Linked DNA regions of Phyllobacterium zundukense. The protein of the gene in region 1 interacts with the protein of each later gene in a pairwise test. Links are inferred from orthologs where the notes say so. Each region holds a gene or a part of one and is shown on either strand. Other genes may lie near its edges. The genes, in order: ndk and BLM14_RS01480.

The links.
Region 2: the proteins of ndk (region 1) and BLM14_RS01480 interact in binary tests that used the Escherichia coli proteins (3 or more experiments, as listed by UniProt). The link is inferred for Phyllobacterium zundukense from one-to-one orthologs.

Annotation. Positions count from the first base shown.
Region 1 is NZ_CP017940.1:2,251,179-2,260,903, reverse strand. What follows is about bases 2,824-5,820. They hold ndk (nucleoside-diphosphate kinase), read left to right. Parts: upstream 2,824-4,109; coding sequence 4,110-4,532; downstream 4,533-5,820. Other genes in these bases: pgsA (CDP-diacylglycerol--glycerol-3-phosphate 3-phosphatidyltransferase), read right to left, coding at 5,758-5,820; moaD (molybdopterin converting factor subunit 1), read right to left, coding at 5,500-5,754; BLM14_RS11350 (molybdenum cofactor biosynthesis protein MoaE), read right to left, coding at 5,023-5,496; BLM14_RS11355 (META domain-containing protein), read right to left, coding at 4,601-5,026; BLM14_RS11365 (glutathione S-transferase family protein), read left to right, coding at 3,251-3,940. In the rest of the region: BLM14_RS11380 (GNAT family N-acetyltransferase), read left to right, coding at 1-558; BLM14_RS11375 (ABC-F family ATP-binding cassette domain-containing protein), read right to left, coding at 565-2,469; more of BLM14_RS11370, read right to left, coding at 2,672-2,823; more of pgsA, read right to left, coding at 5,821-6,342; excinuclease ABC subunit UvrC, read right to left, coding at 6,452-8,554; BLM14_RS11330 (SDR family oxidoreductase), read right to left, coding at 8,551-9,318. UniProt on the Escherichia coli protein: Major role in the synthesis of nucleoside triphosphates other than ATP. The ATP gamma phosphate is transferred to the NDP beta phosphate via a ping-pong mechanism, using a phosphorylated active-site intermediate.
Region 2 is NZ_CP017940.1:298,553-308,072, forward strand. The notes cover bases 2,338-5,129. They hold BLM14_RS01480 (5-formyltetrahydrofolate cyclo-ligase), read left to right. Parts: upstream 2,338-3,322; coding sequence 3,323-3,937; downstream 3,938-5,129. Other genes in these bases: BLM14_RS01470 (AAA family ATPase), read right to left, coding at 2,338-3,020; BLM14_RS01485 (TIGR00282 family metallophosphoesterase), read left to right, coding at 4,003-4,827; BLM14_RS01490 (TerC family protein), read left to right, coding at 4,910-5,129. In the rest of the region: phosphate regulon transcriptional regulator PhoB, read left to right, coding at 1-533; BLM14_RS01460 (vWA domain-containing protein), read right to left, coding at 538-1,728; BLM14_RS01465 (GNAT family N-acetyltransferase), read right to left, coding at 1,734-2,180; more of BLM14_RS01470, read right to left, coding at 2,181-2,337; more of BLM14_RS01490, read left to right, coding at 5,130-5,653; BLM14_RS01495 (biotin transporter BioY), read left to right, coding at 5,703-6,284; BLM14_RS01500 (DUF1284 domain-containing protein), read left to right, coding at 6,317-6,706; BLM14_RS01505 (YebC/PmpR family DNA-binding transcriptional regulator), read left to right, coding at 6,874-7,623; BLM14_RS01510 (APC family permease), read right to left, coding at 7,692-9,116; rpmE (50S ribosomal protein L31), read right to left, coding at 9,322-9,520. UniProt on the Escherichia coli protein: Involved in the removal of 5-formyltetrahydrofolate.

The DNA.
Region 1 (9,725 bases):
TATCGCATCGAAGTCGGTTTGCCGGACCAGAAGCGGCGGCATGTGTTTCCGGCCTATTCCGATCACGTCCGTCAACATGCGGATTCTATCGCCGAGCCGTCCATTTTCCTGAAAGTCTGCGCGCCACCGGAAATTGTCCGGGCCAATCTGCCGCCACCTTGGCGTATTGAATCGCCGGGCTTCATGATGCTGCTCTCCGGGCCGATGCAGGGTGGTCCTGCTTCCCTGCCGGATGGATATGTCTTCGATCATCAGCAGCACGCCGGCGTCACCATCGTGAATATACTCGATGGGGGCGGGGAGATTGCAGCGACGGGACGGATCGCTTTTCCGGGTGAGCTTGCCGTCTATGACCGGATTCGTACGCACGATAACCATCGCCGCAAGGGGCTTGGACGAGCGCTCATGAAGCAGCTTGAAACGCTTTCACATGAAAAAGGCATACGTCGTGCGGCGCTGGTGGCAACCCCAGATGGCCGGGCACTGTATGAGACGCTTGGCTGGCAGTTGCACTCGCTTTACACCACGGCCGTCATTCCAGCGGTGTCCGAGGGTTGACTGGCGCTACTGCGCCAGTTCCGTCATCGCTTCTTCATACTCGCCCGAAAGCGTCAGCCACTCTTCTTCAGCGCGGGCGAGGGAAGACTTGGCATAGCCGATTTCCTTGCCGATCTGCGTCGCCTTGGCTGGTTCGCGCGTGTAAATGACCGGGTCAGCGAGCTGTTTCTGCAGCGTATCGATCTTCTTCTGGAAGCGGTGCACTTGCGCCTCGGCTTCCTGGATCTTCTTCTGCAGGGGCTTCAGGGCTTCGCGCTTCTGTGCTGCCAGCTTGCGCTGCTCGGCCTTTGTCAGCCTCGGACCTTCGTCAGCAATAGCCTTGCCGCTGCCAGCCCGTTCGGCCTTGGCGTCGGCCAGAACCAGTGAGCGATAGGCATCGAGATCGCCATCATAAGGCGCAACGCCGCCATCACGCACCAGCCACAGCCGGTCCATGGTCGCTTCGATCAGATGCCTGTCGTGAGCGATGAGGATGACCGCGCCATCGAAATCGTTCAGCGCATGCATCAGCGCTTCACGGCTGTCGATGTCGAGATGGTTGGTCGGCTCGTCGAGGATCAGCAGGTTTGGGCCCTGGAAGGTTGCGAGGCCCATCAGCAGCCGCGCCTTTTCACCGCCGGAAAGATCTTTCGCGGCCGTGTTCATCTTGACGGTCGCCAGCCCCATTTTCGCAACGCGGGCACGAACTTTGGCTTCCGGCGCGTCCGGCATCAATTTACGCACGTGTTCGATCGCATTGTCTTCGGGAATCAGGTCGTCGAGCTGGTGCTGGGCGAAAAACGAAATCTTCAGGTTCGGCGCCACGGTCAACCGGCCACTTTGCAAAGGCAGGCGACCGCCGATCAACTTGGCCAGCGTCGACTTACCATTGCCGTTCGAGCCAAGCAGCGCGATGCGATCATCCGCATCGATGCGCAGATTGAGATGTCTGAGCACCGGCTTGCCAGGCGTATAACCGACTTCACCGCTTTCAACAGCGATGATCGGCGATGCCACGACCTTTTCCGGCTCCGGAAAATGGAAGGGTTGAACGTGATCTTCGATCACCGCGGAAATCGGCTTGAGCTTCTGCAGGGCCTTCAGGCGCGACTGTGCTTGCTTGGCCTTGGACGCCTTGGCGCGGAAGCGCTCGACGAACGCCTCCATATGCTTGCGATGCGCTTCCTGCTTGGTGCGCTGCTTCTGCTGCAATTCCAGCGCTTCGCTGCGCAACCGCTCGAACTGGTCGTAATTGCCCTGCCAGAGCGTCAGCTTTGTCTGATCCAGATGAATGATCGAATTGACGGCCGAGTTCAGAAGGTCGCGGTCATGGCTGATGAGGATGACCGTGTGCGGATAGCGCCGCACATAATCTTCCAGCCACAGCGTCCCTTCGAGATCGAGATAATTGGTAGGCTCGTCGAGGAGCAAAAGATCGGGTTCGGCAAAGAGAACCGCAGCCAGGGCGACGCGCATGCGCCAGCCGCCCGAAAAGGATGAGGCAGGGCGCTTTTGCGCCTCCGCGTCGAAGCCAAGACCGGAAAGGATCGAGCCAGCGCGTGCTTCTGCCGAATGCGCATCGATATCGGCGAGGCGGATATGGATGTCGGCAATGCGGTGCGGGTCCGTCGCTGTCTCGGCCTCGGCCAGAAGCGCCGTGCGTTCCTGATCCGCGGCAAGCACGATTTCCATCAGCGAGTCTTCGGTACCCGGCGCTTCCTGTGCCACCTGGCCGATGCGGATATTCTTCGGCAGGAAGAAATCGCCGGTTTCCGCGTGAAGCTCGCCGGTGATCACCTTGAACAGCGTCGATTTGCCCGCGCCGTTGCGCCCGACCAGGCCGGCCTTCGTGCCGGATGGCAGGTTCAGGCTGGCGTGATCGATCAGCAGGCGGCCGGCCATACGCACGGATATGTCGTCGAGAATAAGCATGGTCGCGCTTTTGCACGGGAAATGGCTTTTCCGCAAGGTATTCGTGTTGCATATCTGATGTGCGTGGTTCGACGGGGCTCACCATGAGGGATGTTTGTCGGTTGCAAGAGACAATCACCAACATCGCCTTCTTAGTTACCCTGCAACCAACCCATTCCCTCATCCTGAGCTTGTCGAAGGGCGCACAATGGTGATGCAACCCTTATGAATAAGGTCGCCCCTCTTCGGTCCGTTGAAACTGGATGAGATCGAAGGATGGCGCTGCCTTTCCAAGCGCAGTCAAAATAGCGTGAGCCTGGCCGCGATGGTGCGTCTGGTGGTTGAAGAGATGAGCGAGCGCCGGCGCCAGCCGCTGGCTGATCGTGCGCATATCGCTGATCGTCGTGTAGGTGAACCGCCCGGCAATCGCCGCGCTGTCCAGCCCGTTGATCCAGGTGAGGATGCGGGCATCCTCTTTCTCCCGCGCTGCCTTCAACTCTTCCAGCTTGTGAAAAAGGATTGCGTCGAGCGCCTTCGGAGCATCGCCCTCACCGGTGAAGCGATGCAGCCAGATGCGATCGGTCACAAGCAGATGGTTCAGCGTTCCGTGCAGGGATGAAAAGAATGCGTGCATGTCACGCCGGTATTCTTCGTCGTCGAGGCTGGCTGCTGCTGCATAAAGCCGTTCGTTGGCCCAGCGATTGTAGGCAGCAAACATACGAAAATGCTGTTCCATCAAATTGACTTTCTGCCGAAAAGAGTCAGTCTTGCTGCCATATTATCCAAAGAGAGGCGGCTTTCCATGGGAATCATTCTGCACGAACTCGTCGGCGCCGACAAAAACCGTCCATTCAGCCCGCATTGCTGGAAAACGGTCATGTCATTGGCCCACAAGGGGCTCCCCTTTGACCGCAATACGATTTCCTTCAAGGATATTCCGCAGCTCGAGAACGGCTATTCCGCCAAGGTCCCGATCATACGAGACGGAGAAAAGGTCGTGGCGGATTCCTTTGAAATTGCGCTCTATCTGGAGGACCACTATCCGGACCGCCCGTCGCTGTTCAAGGGCGCGGGCGGCCGCGCCATGGCCCGCTTTGTCGAGGGCTGGTCGCAGATGACCATCCATCCCTATATGAATGTGGTGATCCTCATGCCGGTGCACGACCTGCTTGATGCGCCGAACCAGGCCTATTTCCGCGAGAGCCGCGAGAAGATCTTTGGCCGCAAACTGGAGGATGTCGCTGCCGAGCGCGATGCAAAGCGCGAAGCCTTCACCAAAAGCCTCGAGCCCATGCGCAAGATGCTCGTGTCGCAGCCGTTTATCGGCGGGGAAGGGCCGCTATTTAGCGACTACATCGTTTTCGGCGCCTTTCAGTGGGCTCGGGTTCTGACACCATATAAATTGCTGGATGGAAGCGATCCGGTGCATGACTGGTTCGAGCGCTGTCTCGATCTGCATGGTGGCATCGCGCGCCAGATCGGCGCTGCTTAGACTTGGGCTTATAACGGTGCCGCGCCTTATCCTCCCTCCTACAAGGGGAGGGTAAGAAGAGGTGCAGCCATGTGCCCATCGGGATGGATTGGCAAAAGGTCTATTGGCAAATGGGCTGCCTGCCGCTATAGAGCCGCCACCATTCCCCCTAATGACAAGGTTTCATTTCATGGCAATTGAACGCACTTTTTCGATGATCAAGCCCGACGCTACCCGTCGTAACCTCACCGGCGCCATCACCCAGAAGTTCGAAGAGTCTGGCCTTCGCGTCGTTGCTTCCAAGCGCGTCTGGATGAGCCGCCGCGAGGCTGAAGGCTTCTACGCAGTGCACAAAGAACGTCCGTTCTTCGGCGAGCTGGTTGACTCCATGTCCTCGGGCCCGACGATCGTTCAGGTCCTCGAAGGCGAGAACGCCATTGCCCGCAACCGTGAAATCATGGGCGCGACCAACCCGGCCAATGCCGACGAAGGCACGATCCGCAAGACTTTTGCTCTCTCCATCGGCGAGAACTCGGTTCACGGCTCCGATGCCCCTGAGACTGCTGCGGAAGAAATCGCCTACTGGTTCTCCGGCACCGAAATCGTTGGCTGATCCGACGTCCATTGAAATAAAAAGGCCGGGCAAACGCCCGGCTTTTTTATTGCTAGAGGATTTTCTTTCTATTTCTCTCGAGCCAGGCGGGCGATGATTTTCCCGGCTTCATCGTGCAGGAACAGCTTTCCAGTGGCAGCTTCGATTGTGTAGGAACGTGTCTGCTCCAGCGCCGAGAAGAATTTCTGTTCCTGGTCCATCACTGCCGCCGCGCACATCATGCGTGTTCCAGCTGCGGGCTTGAAAGTGAGCTGCGATCCAGAAATCGTCGCGCTTGTCATGAAACGATTGCATCCGCCAGAGCCGCTCGCCGATCCGTCGGCCTTGATGAGCAGCGTCGTCTGCGCATAGTCGATCACGCCTGCGCCATTGATATCCTCGGCCAGCCAGGTCACATCCCTGAGCTCGTCGCCCCGGGCGGAAAAAGACAGGACCAGCAATACGAGCACTGCGACAAAGCCGATGACGAGTGATCCAATGGCAATACGATTCATTTGATCTTCTGCCAGCGCTTGAGTGCTTCCTTGTCTTTCGGCTTTACCTCAACCCAGCAGCTTTCCCCGCCGCTGACGAGGTGCTGTTTCTTCCAGAAGGGTGCGGCGTCTTTCAGGTAATCCATCAGGAATGACGCCGCCTCGAAGGCGGCCTGGCGATGCGCGGATGCGGCGACAACGAGGACGATGTTCTCGCCAGGTTTGATGAAGCCATAACGATGGACGACGGTAAGACCAGTCAAGGTCCAGCGGCCCAAAGCCTCTTCGGCAATGCGGCCGATTTCAACCTCGGCCATGCCGGGATAATGTTCGATTTCCAGTGCCGCCAGCATGCCCGCTTCGTCGCGGCACAGACCGCTGAATGTCACCACCGCGCCAATGCCGCGGCGATCCTTGGTCATGCGGGCAATTTCGGCAGCAGTATCAAAATCCCCGCTCTGGATAAGGATGAGCGGTTTGACCGTGCTCATGCTTCATCCCCCGGTCATCGGCGGGAAGAGCGCGATTTCATGGGCACCCTTGATCGGTGCATCGTGATCCACATGTTCCTGATTGATCGCAACGCGGATCACATCCTGATATTCAAACGCCGCTTCATATTCTTCGCCGCGCGTCTTCAGATGCGCCAGCAGGTCGCCGACGGTCACGATCGATGGCTCCAGATCGAGATATTCCTCGCCCTTGCCGATCCGCTCTCGCACCCATGCGAAATAGACGAGTTTGGTCATCTTTCAGTCCACCACGTGTTTCAGCCCGGCCCGGAAATAATCCCAACCAGTGTACAGCGTAATCAAGGCGGCGATCCACAACAGAATGATGCCGGATATCGTAATAATCGGAATGATCTCGTCGCCGGCAGGGCCCGCCAGCAGAAATGCAACGGCAATCATCTGAATTGTGGTCTTCCACTTGGCAAGCCGGCTCACCGGTACGCTAACCTTGAGTTCCGCCAGATATTCGCGCAGGCCCGAAACCAGGATTTCCCGGCAAAGAATGATGATCGCTGCCCAAAGCGTCCAGCCGGCGATCGTTCCATCCGCCGCCAGGAGCAACAGGCAGGCCGAGACCAGCAATTTGTCGGCTATCGGGTCCAGCATGCGGCCAATTGTCGACGTCTGTTGCCAGATTCGCGCCAGATAGCCGTCAAAGAAATCCGTGATGCTTGCGATGAGGAATATCGCAAGAGCACTCCAGCGGGCCGCATCGCTCGATTGCAGGCGGCCTTCCAGGAAAAAGCACAGGACCACAAGCGGTACCGCGATAATACGTGCATAAGTCAGGATATTCGGCAGCGAATAGGCGTTGTTTCTGGGCATGTTTCCAACCAATCAAATCAGTGCCGATCAAAGGGGTTCGACCGCGTTCCGTCAAGCTCATCAATGGGGAGTCGGGCGCATTTATGTCCCGATATCAATAAGAAAGACTCTATGTACGGAAATGGTCGCGAATTGTAATCGCCATCGCTTCAGATATACCGTCGACCTTCATCAAATCTTCGACAGCAGCCCGTGAAACCGCCTTGGCCGTGCCAAATTGATGCAGGAGGGCACGTTTGCGCGAAGGACCGATCCCGGCGATTTCATCGAGCGGGTTCTTGACCATTTCCTTCTTGCGCTTCGCGCGGTGCGTGCCGATGGCAAAGCGGTGCGCCTCGTCGCGCAAGCGCTGCAGGAAATACAGGACCGGATCGCGTGGCGGCAGCGTGAATGACGGCTTGCCCTCCATGAAGAAGCGCTCGCGTCCCGCATCGCGGTCAACGCCTTTGGCGACGCCGATGGCCGTTACCTTGTCGGCAATGCCCATCTCCTGCAGGATACCGCGCACCGCGCTCATCTGTCCCTGGCCCCCGTCGATCAGGATAATGTCGGGCCACGCCGGAAAAGCGTCAGAATCGTCGTCGAATTCGTCGATCTCGATATCCTCTGCCGGCGCGTCCTTGGTCTCCGGCGTGCCATGTTCCTTGACGAGCCGGCTGAAGCGCCGCTCGATGATCTCTCGCATCATGCCGAAATCGTCGCCCGGCGTGATCTCTGTCGAGCGGATATTGAACTTGCGATACTGGTTTTTGACGAAACCTTCGGGTCCGGCAACGATCATCGCGCCAATGGCGTTGGTGCCCATGATGTGGGAGTTGTCGTAGACCTCGATGCGCCGCGGCGTCTTTTCGAGACCGAAAGTCTCCGCCACGCCCTTGAGCAGCCGTGATTGCGATGAGGTTTCCGCGAGCTGGCGCCCCAGGGCCTCGCGCGCATTGCTCAGCGCATGCTCGACCAGATCCTTTTTCTCGCCGCGCTGCGGAACGCTGATTGTGACCTTGCGATCGGATTTAGCTGTCAGCGCCACGCCGAGCAGTTCCTGGTCTTCGACTGTCTCGGAAAGCAGGATCAGGGCCGGGCAGGGCTTGTCATCATAGAACTGCGACAGGAACGCGCCGAGAACCTCCGCACCGGACAAGGACGAATCCGCCTTCGGATAATAGGCGCGGTTGCCCCAGTTCTGACCGGTACGGAAGAAAAACACCTGAATGCAGGTAACGCCGCCGTCCTGATAGATGGCGAAGACATCGGCTTCCTCCACCGATTGCGGATTGATGCCGGAGTGCGCTTGCACATGCGACAGCGCCGAGAGCCTGTCGCGGTATACGGCAGCCCGTTCGAAATCCAGTTCCGCCGATGCCTCGCGCATCGCATCGGACAGATGCGTCTTCACTGCCTGGCTCTTGCCGGAAAGAAAGGCCTTGGTTTCGCTGACGAGCTCGTCATAATCCGCATCGCTGATTTCGCCGGTGCACGGCCCGGAGCAGCGCTTGATCTGGTAGAGCAGGCAGGGTCGTGTACGGTTCTCGTAGAACGAATCCGTGCAGGTGCGCAGTAGGAATGCCCGCTGCAGCGCGTTGATCGTCCGCCCGACTGCTCCGGCCGAGGCGAAAGGCCCGAAATAATCGCCCTTGCTCGAACGCGCGCCGCGATGCTTGAAAATCCCGGGCGCCAGCCTCCTGTCTGTCTGTTTCGGAGCGGTCAGCAGGATATATGGGAAGGATTTGTCATCCCGCATCAACACATTAAAACGTGGCCGCAAGCGCTTGATCAGATTCGCTTCCAGGAGCAGCGCTTCCGTCTCGGTACGGGTGACGACGAACTCCATCTTCATGGTTTCGCGGATCATGCGGGCGATACGGTTGTTGTGGCCCTGACCGCGCGCATAGTTGGAAACGCGCTTCTTCAAGCTGTGCGCCTTGCCGACATAAAGCACGTCACCGGCCTCGTTGAACATGCGATAGACGCCGGGCTTGTTTGGCAGGCGCTTGACCAGCTCGGCAATCACATCGGCGCCACTGGTGCCATCGCTGACGACGGTAGAATCCCACTCGATCGCACTGATCAGCGCGGCAACATCGCGCAGCGGCTCGCCGCTCTCGTCAGGCGTCTCGTCCTCTTCCTTTGCCACACCAACGTCGATATCGTCCTCCTTCACGTCGTCAGGAAGAATCTGCTTCGGATTGGGGGATGGGTTTGCCGGGTCGTTCATTCTGTAATTCCTGTTACATCCGGCGTTTCCCAAGCCAGATGCTGCCCGCCATCGAGCGCAATCATTTGCCCCGTTATCGAGCGTGTCTCCCAGAGATAGCGGATTGTACGGCCGAATTCTGACAGATCGGGCCCGTGTTTCAACAGGAGCCCACTGACCTGGCGGTTGAAATCCGTTTGACTCTGCCTGGGGCTCGGCAGGGTTGGCCCTGGGCCAATAGCATTCACGCGGATACGTGGCGCCAACGCCTGTGCAAGCGTCTGTGTCGCTGTCCCGAGCGCCGATTTCGACAACGTATAGGACATGAATTTGGGCGTGAGCTTCCACACGCGGTAGTCGATGAGATTGACAACCAGACCATCCTTGCCGGCGGGCAGGGCTGAAGCCATCGCATCGGCGAGCAGTACCGGCGCCTTGACGTGCACGGCAAAATGCCTGTCCCAGATCGCGTCGTCGGTCAGATTGCCGATTCCGTCTTCCTGAAAAGTCGAAGCATTGTTGACCAGCAATTGGACCGGTCCGAGCTGATCCTTCGCGTCACCGACAAGCCGGCGCACGGCATTGCTGTCCGCAAGATCGGCCTGGACGACACACGCCGTGCCACCCGCGGCATAAATATCTGTCAAAAGTTCTTCGCCCTCATCGCGCGAATGATTGCAATGAATCGCAACGGCAAAGCCATGTGCAACGAGATCTTCGACAATTGCCTTGCCGATTCGCTTTGCGCCACCGGTTACAAGAACAACGGTTTGGTCAGACTTCAAGTTGGCTCTTCCTTATGCTGCGATTCAGCCACGAATATAAGGATGGCGGATTGAAAGCGCGAGGGCGAAAGGTCAGCAATGAACAGCTGCAGTGGATCGCGCATGTCCAATGCCTTTTCAGTCAGCTGACGCCGTATAGCACGAGAATTTCAAAGCGCGGCTCAAGACGAATGCAGAAATTAAGTATCCATTAAGTATATTATATTGCGCTGCAATATCGAGTGACGTCCGAGTAGATTTTACTCAAATATCCATAAACTTTTATTTTATGGGAGTATTTTTAGATAATTGAAATCATTGACGAATTCTGATTGTTGCATAAAAAACACATCGCATTTCTGCCATCTTCTCGTCGGCTTCTTTTCACACTCCGGAGCAAGTGCCGCCACAATGCGGAGCGAATGTCC
Region 2 (9,520 bases), 2.0 Mb from region 1 along the record:
TGATCCTTGACTGGATGCTGCCCGGTCTTTCCGGCATCGAGCTTTGCCGGCGCCTCCGAGCCCGGCGCGAGACGGAAATCCTGCCGATCATCATGCTGACGGCACGCGGTGAGGAAAGCGAGCGGGTGCGGGGTCTGGCGACCGGTGCGGACGACTATATGGTCAAGCCGTTCTCGACGCCGGAGCTTCTCGCCCGCATCAAGGCGATGCTACGCCGCGTCAATCCGAGTCTTCTTTCGCATGTTCTGAGCTTCGGCGACCTGAAGCTCGACCGTGAGCAGCACCGCGTATTCCGCAAGGAACGTGAACTGAAGCTCGGGCCGACGGAATTCCGCCTATTGGAATTCCTGATGCAGTCGCCGGGACGGGTGTTCTCACGCGGCCAGCTGCTCGACAATGTCTGGGGCGCGGATATCTATGTCGATGACCGCACGGTCGACGTGCATGTCGGACGGCTGCGCAAGGCGATCAATATTGGCCGTTCGATCGACCCGATCCGCACCGTACGCGGCGCCGGGTATTCGTTCGGCTGAGCGTTCAGTGCTTACGCGAGAGTTCGCGGGTCGCGGTCTCGATGCCTGAAAGGGTAAGCGGATACATCCGCTGCGCGAAAATTCCGCGGATCATGGACGTCGATGCCGTGTAGTTCCAATAGGCTTCCTTGGTGGGATTGAGCCAGACCGTATTCTTCCATTGGTCGAGCACACGTGTGAGCCAGACAGCACCGGCTTCCTCGTTCCAGTGTTCGACGGAACCCCCAGAATGCGAGACTTCATAGGGCGCCATCGCCGCGTCACCGACGAAGATCACCTTGTAGTCCGATCCATATTTATGGATGACATCCTGCGTCGGGATGCTTTCGGTATAGCGGCGGCGGTTGTCCTTCCACACAGCCTCATAAAGGCAATTATGGAAGTAGAAATACTCCATGTGCTTGAACTCGGAGCGCACGGCTGAGAACAGCTCTTCGGCGATCTTGATATGCTCGTCCATGGAACCGCCGACATCAAAGAACATCAGCAGCTTGACATGATTGCGCCGCTCCGGCCGGATCTGCACATCCAGATAGCCGTGTTCCGCGGTGGATCTGATTGTTCCCGAGAGATCCAGTTCGTCCTCGGCGCCCTCGCGCACCCAGCGCCGCAGTCGCTTCAGTGCAACCTTGATGTTGCGCGTGCCGAGCTCAACACTGTCATCGAAGTTCTTGAACTCCCGCTTGTCCCAGACCTTGACTGCCCGGTGATGGCGGCTTTCGTCCTGGCCGATCCGCACGCCTTCCGCGTTATAGCCATAGGCGCCGAAGGGTGACGTGCCTGCCGTACCGATCCATTTCGACCCACCCTGATGACGGCCCTGCTGTTCCTCGAGGCGCTGACGCAGGGTTTCCATCAGCTTGTCGAAGCCGCCAAGTGCTTCGATCAGTTTTTTCTCTTCCTCGGTCAGGTGTTTTTCCGCCAGTCGCCGCAGCCATTCCTCCGGAAGATTGGCCACGTCGACGGCACCTTCGCCATGCAAGGCTTCGATGCCCTTGAAGACATGGCCGAAAACCTGGTCGAAGCGGTCCATGTGCCGCTCGTCCTTCACCAGCGCGGAGCGGGCGAGATAGTAGAACCCTTCAACGTCATAGGTCACGAGCCCCGCATCCATCCCCTCGAGCAGCGTCAGATATTCCCCCAGGGATACGGGAATTTTCGCCGCTTTGAGTTCCAGGAAGAAGGGGATGAACATCGCCTCTAGACCATCTTCACATATTTGATGAAAGGCGTGACCTTGGCGATACGGTCATAGAGTTGGCGGGCCGTCGTGTTGTTCTGGTTGGTCGTCCAGTAAACCGAATGTGCGCCGGCCTTGGTTGCTTCGGCGTGGACTGCCTCGATGAGGGCGCGGCCGATACCTTTGCCGCGGACTTCCGGATCGGCGTAGAGATCCTGGAGATAACAGACGTTCTCGATGCTCCAGCAATGGCGATGAAACAGATAATGGGTGAGGCCAACCGGCTTACCGTCAAGTTCCGCGATGAAACCGCGATATTCGTGGTCGGCGCCGGAAGTCAGCCGGGCGAATGTGGTCTGATAGACTTCTTCCGCAACTGTGGTCTCATAGAAGGTCAGGTAGCCAGTCCACAGCCGGCGCCATTCGGTCTCGTCGGATGTCTGCAATGGGCGGATTTCAACGCTCATTTATCCCTGTCTCCTCGCCATGAATGCCAGTCGTTCGAACAGGTGTACGTCCTGCTCGTTTTTCAGAAGCGCCCCATGCAGTTTGGGCAAAGCATTTTTCGGGTCGGCGCGCAGATCCTCGGGTGCAACATCGTCGGCAACGAGCAGCCTGATCCAGTCCAGCGCCTCGGAGGTTGAGGGCTTCTTCTTCAAGCCAGCAACCTCGCGAATTTCGTAGAACTGGGTGAGGGCGGCGCGAACGAGGTTCTTCTTGATGCCGGGATAATGCACCTCGACGATCCTGGTCAGCGTGTCGACATCGGGGAATTTGATGTAGTGGAAGAAGCAGCGGCGCAGAAAGGCGTCGGGCAGCTCCTTCTCATTGTTCGAAGTGATGATGACGATGGGCCTGTGCACGGCCTGAATGGTTTCGCCGGTCTCATAGACAAAGAACTCGTTGCGATCGAGTTCCTGCAGCAAATCATTGGGGAACTCGATATCGGCCTTGTCGATCTCATCGATCAGGAGCACGACTTTCTGGTCTGCGGTGAAGGCGTTCCATAGCTTCCCCGGCTTGATATAGTTCCTGATCTCATTGAAGCGCGCATCGCCAAGCTGCGAATCCCTCAAGCGGCTGACGGCGTCGTACTCATAGAGGCCCTGCTGCGCCTTGGTTGTGGATTTGACGTTCCATTCGATGAGATCGAGGTTAAGCGCAGCGGCGATCTGGCGCGCAAGTTCCGTCTTGCCGGTTCCCGGTTCACCCTTGACGAGCAGCGGGCGTTCCAGTGCAATCGCGGCATTCACCGCGATCATCAAATCCTTATCAGCCACATAGGCCGCTGTTCCTTCAAACCGCATCATAGGTCCTTTCACGATGGGGCGAGATTAGGGTCGGGAGAGAATGAGGGCAAGTGCATGAAATTAGCCGACGACGCCACTGGTGCAATACATGCATCCGTCCTATATTTGTTTTGGCGCTCTGCGCTTCTCGACAGGAGAGACATATTCCCCGGGGCCTTAATGATCCCTTAGGGAGCTGTCCCTGAGGAGGCCCGTGGGCTTCTTCACACGGCACCCACCTACTTTGTAGGTTCCCGGGATCGACTTCTCCATCGGTTGTGTGGACGCCACTTCTATTTTTGCTCATCCCGAGCCGGCTTATGCCGGCGCCTCATGAGATCGCCACTGTGCAACACCTCTCCCCCATCAAAGAATTGAAGAAAAACCTGCGGCTGGAAGCCTTGGGTCGTCGCGATGCGCTTGACGTTGAATACCGGATCGAAGCATCGATACGAATTGCCGATATCGGCTTGGCGTCCTTTCACCTTGATCCGGGAGCGATTGTTTCAGGTTTCTGGCCCATCCGTTCTGAAGTGGATCTGCGCCCGCTGCTTTTCGGTCTGCGCGAGGGCGGTGCTCGGCTCTGCCTGCCAGTGATCATCGACAAACGGACCATCCTGTTTCGCGAGTTGGTACGGGGCGCGCCGATGATCGAGACAGGCTTTGGTACGGCGGGGCCACCAGAAGATGCGGCGGTTCTTGAACCCACTTTCATGTTGGTTCCCTTGGCCGCCTTTGATGTACGCGGTCACCGCATCGGCTATGGTGCGGGCTATTATGACCGGGCCATCGCCCGCTTGCAGGAGATAGGCGTTAATCCGAGGCTGATCGGTGTGGCGTTTGACTGCCAGGAGGTCGAAATCGTGCCGGATGAGCCGCACGACATGCCGCTGGAGGCTATCCTGACGGAAAGCGGCTTGCGCAGCTTTGGCTAGGCGGATAAAGCCAATTAACAATTACGAGCCCCGCTGAAACGGGAGCTTTCTATCAGGATGTGCGCGTGAGATTACTTTTTCTTGGTGACATGGTGGGCCGCTCCGGCCGGACAGCAGTCTATGAGCAATTGCCAGGGCTGATATCCGATCTGAAACTCGACTTCACCATCGTCAATGGCGAAAATGCTGCCGGCGGTTTTGGTATCACCGAGGAAATTTTCCACGACACGATCAATGCCGGTGCGGATGTTGTCACCACAGGCAATCACGTCTGGGACCAGCGCGAGGCGCTTATCTTTGCGGCACGGGAACAGCGCTTCCTGCGGCCTGCGAATTTCCCGCTCGGTACTGCCGGTAAAGGCTCGGGTGTGTTCCTTGCCAAGAATGGTGCCCGCGTTCTCGTGTCCAACATCATGGGCCGGGTATTCATGCATCCGGATCTGCACGATCCCTTCACCATTGCCGAGGAAATCCTGGCCGCATGCCCTCTCGGCGAACAGGCGGATGCGGTGGTTTTCGATTTCCACGCGGAAGCGACCAGCGAGAAGCAGTGTTTCGGCCATTTTGTCGATGGCCGTGCCAGTTTCGTCGTCGGCACCCATACGCATGTGCCAACGGCGGACGCGCAGATCCTGAATGGCGGTACGGCTTACATGTCCGATGCGGGCATGTGCGGCGACTATGATTCCTCTCTCGGCATGGACAAGGAAGAACCGCTCAATCGCTTCCTCTCCAAAGTGCCGAAGGGCCGGTTCGAAGCGGCGAGCGGCAAGGCGACTATCTGCGGTGTTGGCGTCGAGATTTCCGACCGCACCGGGCTTGCCGAAAAGATCGCACCTTTGCGGCTTGGGCCGAGACTTGAAGAAACTATCCCGTCCTTCTGGAAATGAATTGACCGAAGGCCGTAGGCACCCTTAAGTCGTGCCATCGGTTTGCACCATCCGGGCCATTAGCAACGCAGGAACGACCCCCATGGAAGCGCTTCTCTCCCATTTCGATTTCATCTATCAGCCATCCGGCCTGATTGCACTCGTTACGCTGGTCGTGATGGAGGTTGTGCTAGGCATCGACAATCTCATTTTCATTTCGATCCTCACCAACAAGCTGCCGAAGGAACAGCAGGCGCGCGCCCGCCGTCTCGGCATCAGTGCTGCACTCATCCTGAGGCTCGCCCTTTTGTTCACTATTTCAATCATCGTGCAGCTGACGGAACCCCTGTTCGAGGCCTTTGGACATGGCTTCTCCTGGCGCGACCTGATACTAATCGCCGGCGGGTTGTTCCTGGTATGGAAGGCAACGAAGGAAATCCATCATACGGTCGATCATGAGGATGCCAAGGACGACGTTATCGGCAAGGCCGTGACCCTGACGATGGGCGCGGCGATTACGCAGATTCTCGTGCTGGACCTCGTATTTTCTGTCGATTCGATCATCACCGCCGTCGGCATGACCGACGAGATCGCCATCATGGTGATTGCGGTCATTACTGCGGTGGCGGTCATGCTGCTCGCTGCCGAGCCGCTGTCAAAGTTCATTGCGGCCAATCCGACGATCGTCATGCTTGCCCTGGGCTTCCTCCTGATGATCGGCATGACGCTGATCGCCGATGGCTTCGGCTTCCACGTACCCAAAGGCTATATCTATGCGGCGATGGGTTTCTCGGCTCTCGTCGAGGCGCTCAACATGCTGGCACGCCGCAGGAAAAAACGTGCGTGATCTGAACCTGGCTGACCTGTTCAACATTTTTACGAGGAATTTTAATTCGATGAATTACCTGATGCTCTCTGGCGCTTTCGTTCCCCTGAAACTCGCCAATCGTTCGATTGCTTATAAGGCGCTGGCCGTCCTCATCGGTACGGCATTTCTCGCCGTCAGTTCCTGGATATCCGTGCCGATGGTTCCGGTGCCAGTGACCATGCAAACCTTTGCAGTTACCATGGTTGGAGCGCTTTATGGCTGGCGTCTTGGCGGGATCACTGTCATCGCCTGGCTTTTCGAGTCTTTTGTGGGATTGCCTGTTCTGGCTAACGGCATGCCTGGCCAGATTGCGTTTGCAGGCCCAACAGCTGGATATCTTGTTTCTTTTCCGGTCGTTGCTGCATTTGTTGGTTTTCTGGCTGAACGCGGGTTCACCCGCAACCCGTTTGCCTCCTTTGGTGTCATGCTTCTCGGTAATGCACTCTGCCTCGTGCTCGGTGCATTCTGGCTGGCGAACATCATCGGGTTCGAGAAAGCCTGGACCTTCGGTGTTGCGCCGTTCATTGCTGGCGGCGTGCTCAAATCTGCGCTAGCAGCAGCGACGATCGAACTGCTCCGCCGCTCAGGGATCATGGTCCGCCTCTCTTGACGATAAGGCTTCGCCCCCACCATCTGCTATGCATGCTGACCTATGTCGGTAAAGGCTATAGTCCGGCCTTTACCGCCAACTACGACAAGGTCGTTGCGCGGCTCGTGGCAGGCGAAGATATCATGATCCATGAGGGGCCGGACGATATCTGCCAGCCCCTCCTCGAAACGCATGAGCCGCATTGCTTGCGCGACAGTATTGTTGAGCGGGATGCAAAGGCGGCGCATGACGTCGGCCAGTTGCTTGGCCAATCCCTGCAAGCCGGAAATGTGATCGCGCTTGATGGCCTGGTCCTCGAGCGATTTCGCACGGCTTTCATGAATGGCGCCACACGATCGGCCTGCACGGGATGCGAATGGTTCGATCTTTGCTCGACTGTCTCGGAAACTGGTTACCTTGAGACACGCCTCAACCTTTGCTGAAAATACTGTGACAGCTAAACACGCTTGTATGCTGGACGAGACGCCTGTTTTTACCTATAAGGGCGCCATTCCAGAAGCATGTTTCCGTTCGGAGCAGCCCGCAGCTCTCTCTTGCAGGGCCCCTGACGCGAAACATCAGCAACCGTAATTAAGCATGCAGGGGTGCCATGGCAGGCCATTCACAGTTCAAGAACATCATGCACCGCAAAGGGCGCCAGGACGCCGTTCGGTCGAAAATCTTCTCCAAGCTCGGGCGCGAAATTACTGTCGCCGCCAAGCAGGGGCTGCCTGATCCGGCGATGAACCCGCGCTTGCGTCTGGCTGTGCAGAACGCCAGGGCGCAGTCTATGCCCAAGGACAATATCGAGCGGGCCATCAAGAAGGCCGCCGGTGGCGACGCCGATAATTACGAAGAAGTCCGTTACGAAGGGTATGGCCCGGGTGGCGTTGCCGTCATCGTCGAAGCCTTGACCGATAACCGCAACCGCACAGCTTCCAATGTGCGCGCGGCTTTCACCAAGGCTGGCGGTGCATTGGGCGAAACCGGGTCGGTTGGTTTCATGTTCAACCGCGTCGGCGAAATCACCTACAAGCCGGACGCCGGCAGCGCCGACAAGGTCATGGAAGCTGCGATCGAAGCGGGCGCGGATGACGTTACGAGCGATGAAGACGGTCACGTGGTCCTATGCGCCTTCGAAGATATTGGTGATGTATCGAAGGCGCTGGAAGGCGCTCTCGGCGAAGCCGAGTCGATCAAAGCGATCTGGAAGCCGCAGACAACTGCACCGGTGGATGAAGAAAAGGCTCAGTCGGTTCTTCGTTTGATCTCAACGCTGGACGACGATGACGACGTTCAGAACGTCTATGCGAATTTCGAGGTAAGCGACGAAGTCCTGGCCAAGCTCAGCGCAGCCTGATCTGTCGCAAGATCATATCAGGTTCAATCCCGCCAGTCGAAAGCCTGGCGGGATTTTTGTTTTATGATTCAGTTGACCGGTCCGTCGCCGCCCAGAGATTCCATGTCCGGCTCGGCCGGTTCCACGCCCGTGGCTCGATTGACCAGAATGGTGACCACCCACAAGGCAATGCCGATCCCGATCAAAATACCGGCAATCTTGTATTGTACCGAATCGCGCCCGGTCCAGGGACCGGCGAAGAATGCGCAGGAAATTGCACCCAGAACGGGCAGGAATGTCGGCGTGCGGAAATGTGTGTGATCAACTCTCTCCCGCCGCAGGACCAGAACGGCGATATTGACGACGGTAAATACGAACAACAGCAGCAGCGCTGTTGTCCCGCCTAGCGCCGGGACCTCGCCGACAAACATGATCAGGGCAAACGCCAGCAATGTGGTGAACGCAATGGCCAGATAGGGGGTGCGGCGCGTCGGATGCACCTTGCCGAACAATGGCGGCAGCACATGTTCGCGGCTCATGCCGTAGACCAGACGGCTTGCCATCAACATGTTGATAAGGGCGCTATTGGCGACGGCGAACATGGTGATGAAGCCGAAAATCCACAATGGGAAATTGGGTGCCCCTGCCTGAACGACCTTGAGCAAAGGTGTTTCACCTTCGCCGAGATCTGCCGGTGAGACCAGTGTGATGGCCGAAATCGAAACCAGTACGTAGATCGCCCCGGTGATGAAGAGGCCAGCCAAGAGAACCTTCGGAAAGATGCCCGATGGGTTCTTGCATTCTTCGGCCATGTTGACCGAATCTTCGAAGCCGACCATGGCGAAGAAGGCAAGAGTGGTAGCGGCCATGACCGACCAGAAGACGCTGGAATCGGGTGATGTGGCAAATTGCGTGATGCGCGAGACGTCCCCCTGACCACCGGCAATGGCCCAGAGCCCGATGAAGATGATGATCAGCAGACCGGTAAGTTCCACCATCGTGAGAACCACATTGGCTTTCACGCTCTCGCCAACGCCGCGGAAATTCACAGCGGCGACGACCGCCATGAACGCCAGCGCAACGAGCGAGATGCCGATCCCGGTTTCCAGATTGAGCTGGAATGCCCCCGAAAGATTGGCTGCGAAAGCACGCGAGGCTGTCGATGCGGAAGTAATGCCCGAGCACATGACAGTGAAGGCGACGATAAAGGTAATGAAGTGGATGCCGAATGCCTTGTGCGTATAAAGCGCAGCGCCCGCCGCCTTCGGATACTTCGTTACGAGTTCAAGATAGCTGAAGGCGGTGACGACGGCGACGACGAATGCCACAAGGAATGGCAGCCAGACCACACCGCCAACCTGCTTGGCTACTTGGCCGGTGAGCGCGTAGATACCCGTTCCCAGAATGTCACCAACAATGAACAGAAGCAGAAGCCAGGGACCCATGACCCTGTGAAGACTTGGCTCGATCGCCGTCCCCGAAACGGTATCGCTACCTGAAGTCACATCAGCCATCGGGCTCTCCTTCCCTTCGCATGCAGACAAGAAAAAGCTATTGGCGAATCAGCCACTTGTCAAACTGCTAGGCGGATAGGGGATTGCGGCTGTGCCTTATGCCAGAGTGCGGAACACCTTGAGGTTCAGTCCGGTTCGCTTTGCGGCAAACAAAAACGGCCCCGAATGAACGGAGCCGTTTTCAAATCCAGTTTGCCAGACGGTCTTATATACCGAGATTGGCGAAACGGCTCTTGAACTTCGATACGCGGCCGCCACGATCGGTCAGCTGCTGCGAACCGCCGGTCCATGCCGGATGGGTGGACGGATCGATATCGAGGTTCATCGTATCGCCTTCCTTGCCCCAGGTGGAACGGGTGAAGTATTCGGTGCCATCGGTCATGACAACCTTGATGGTGTGGTAA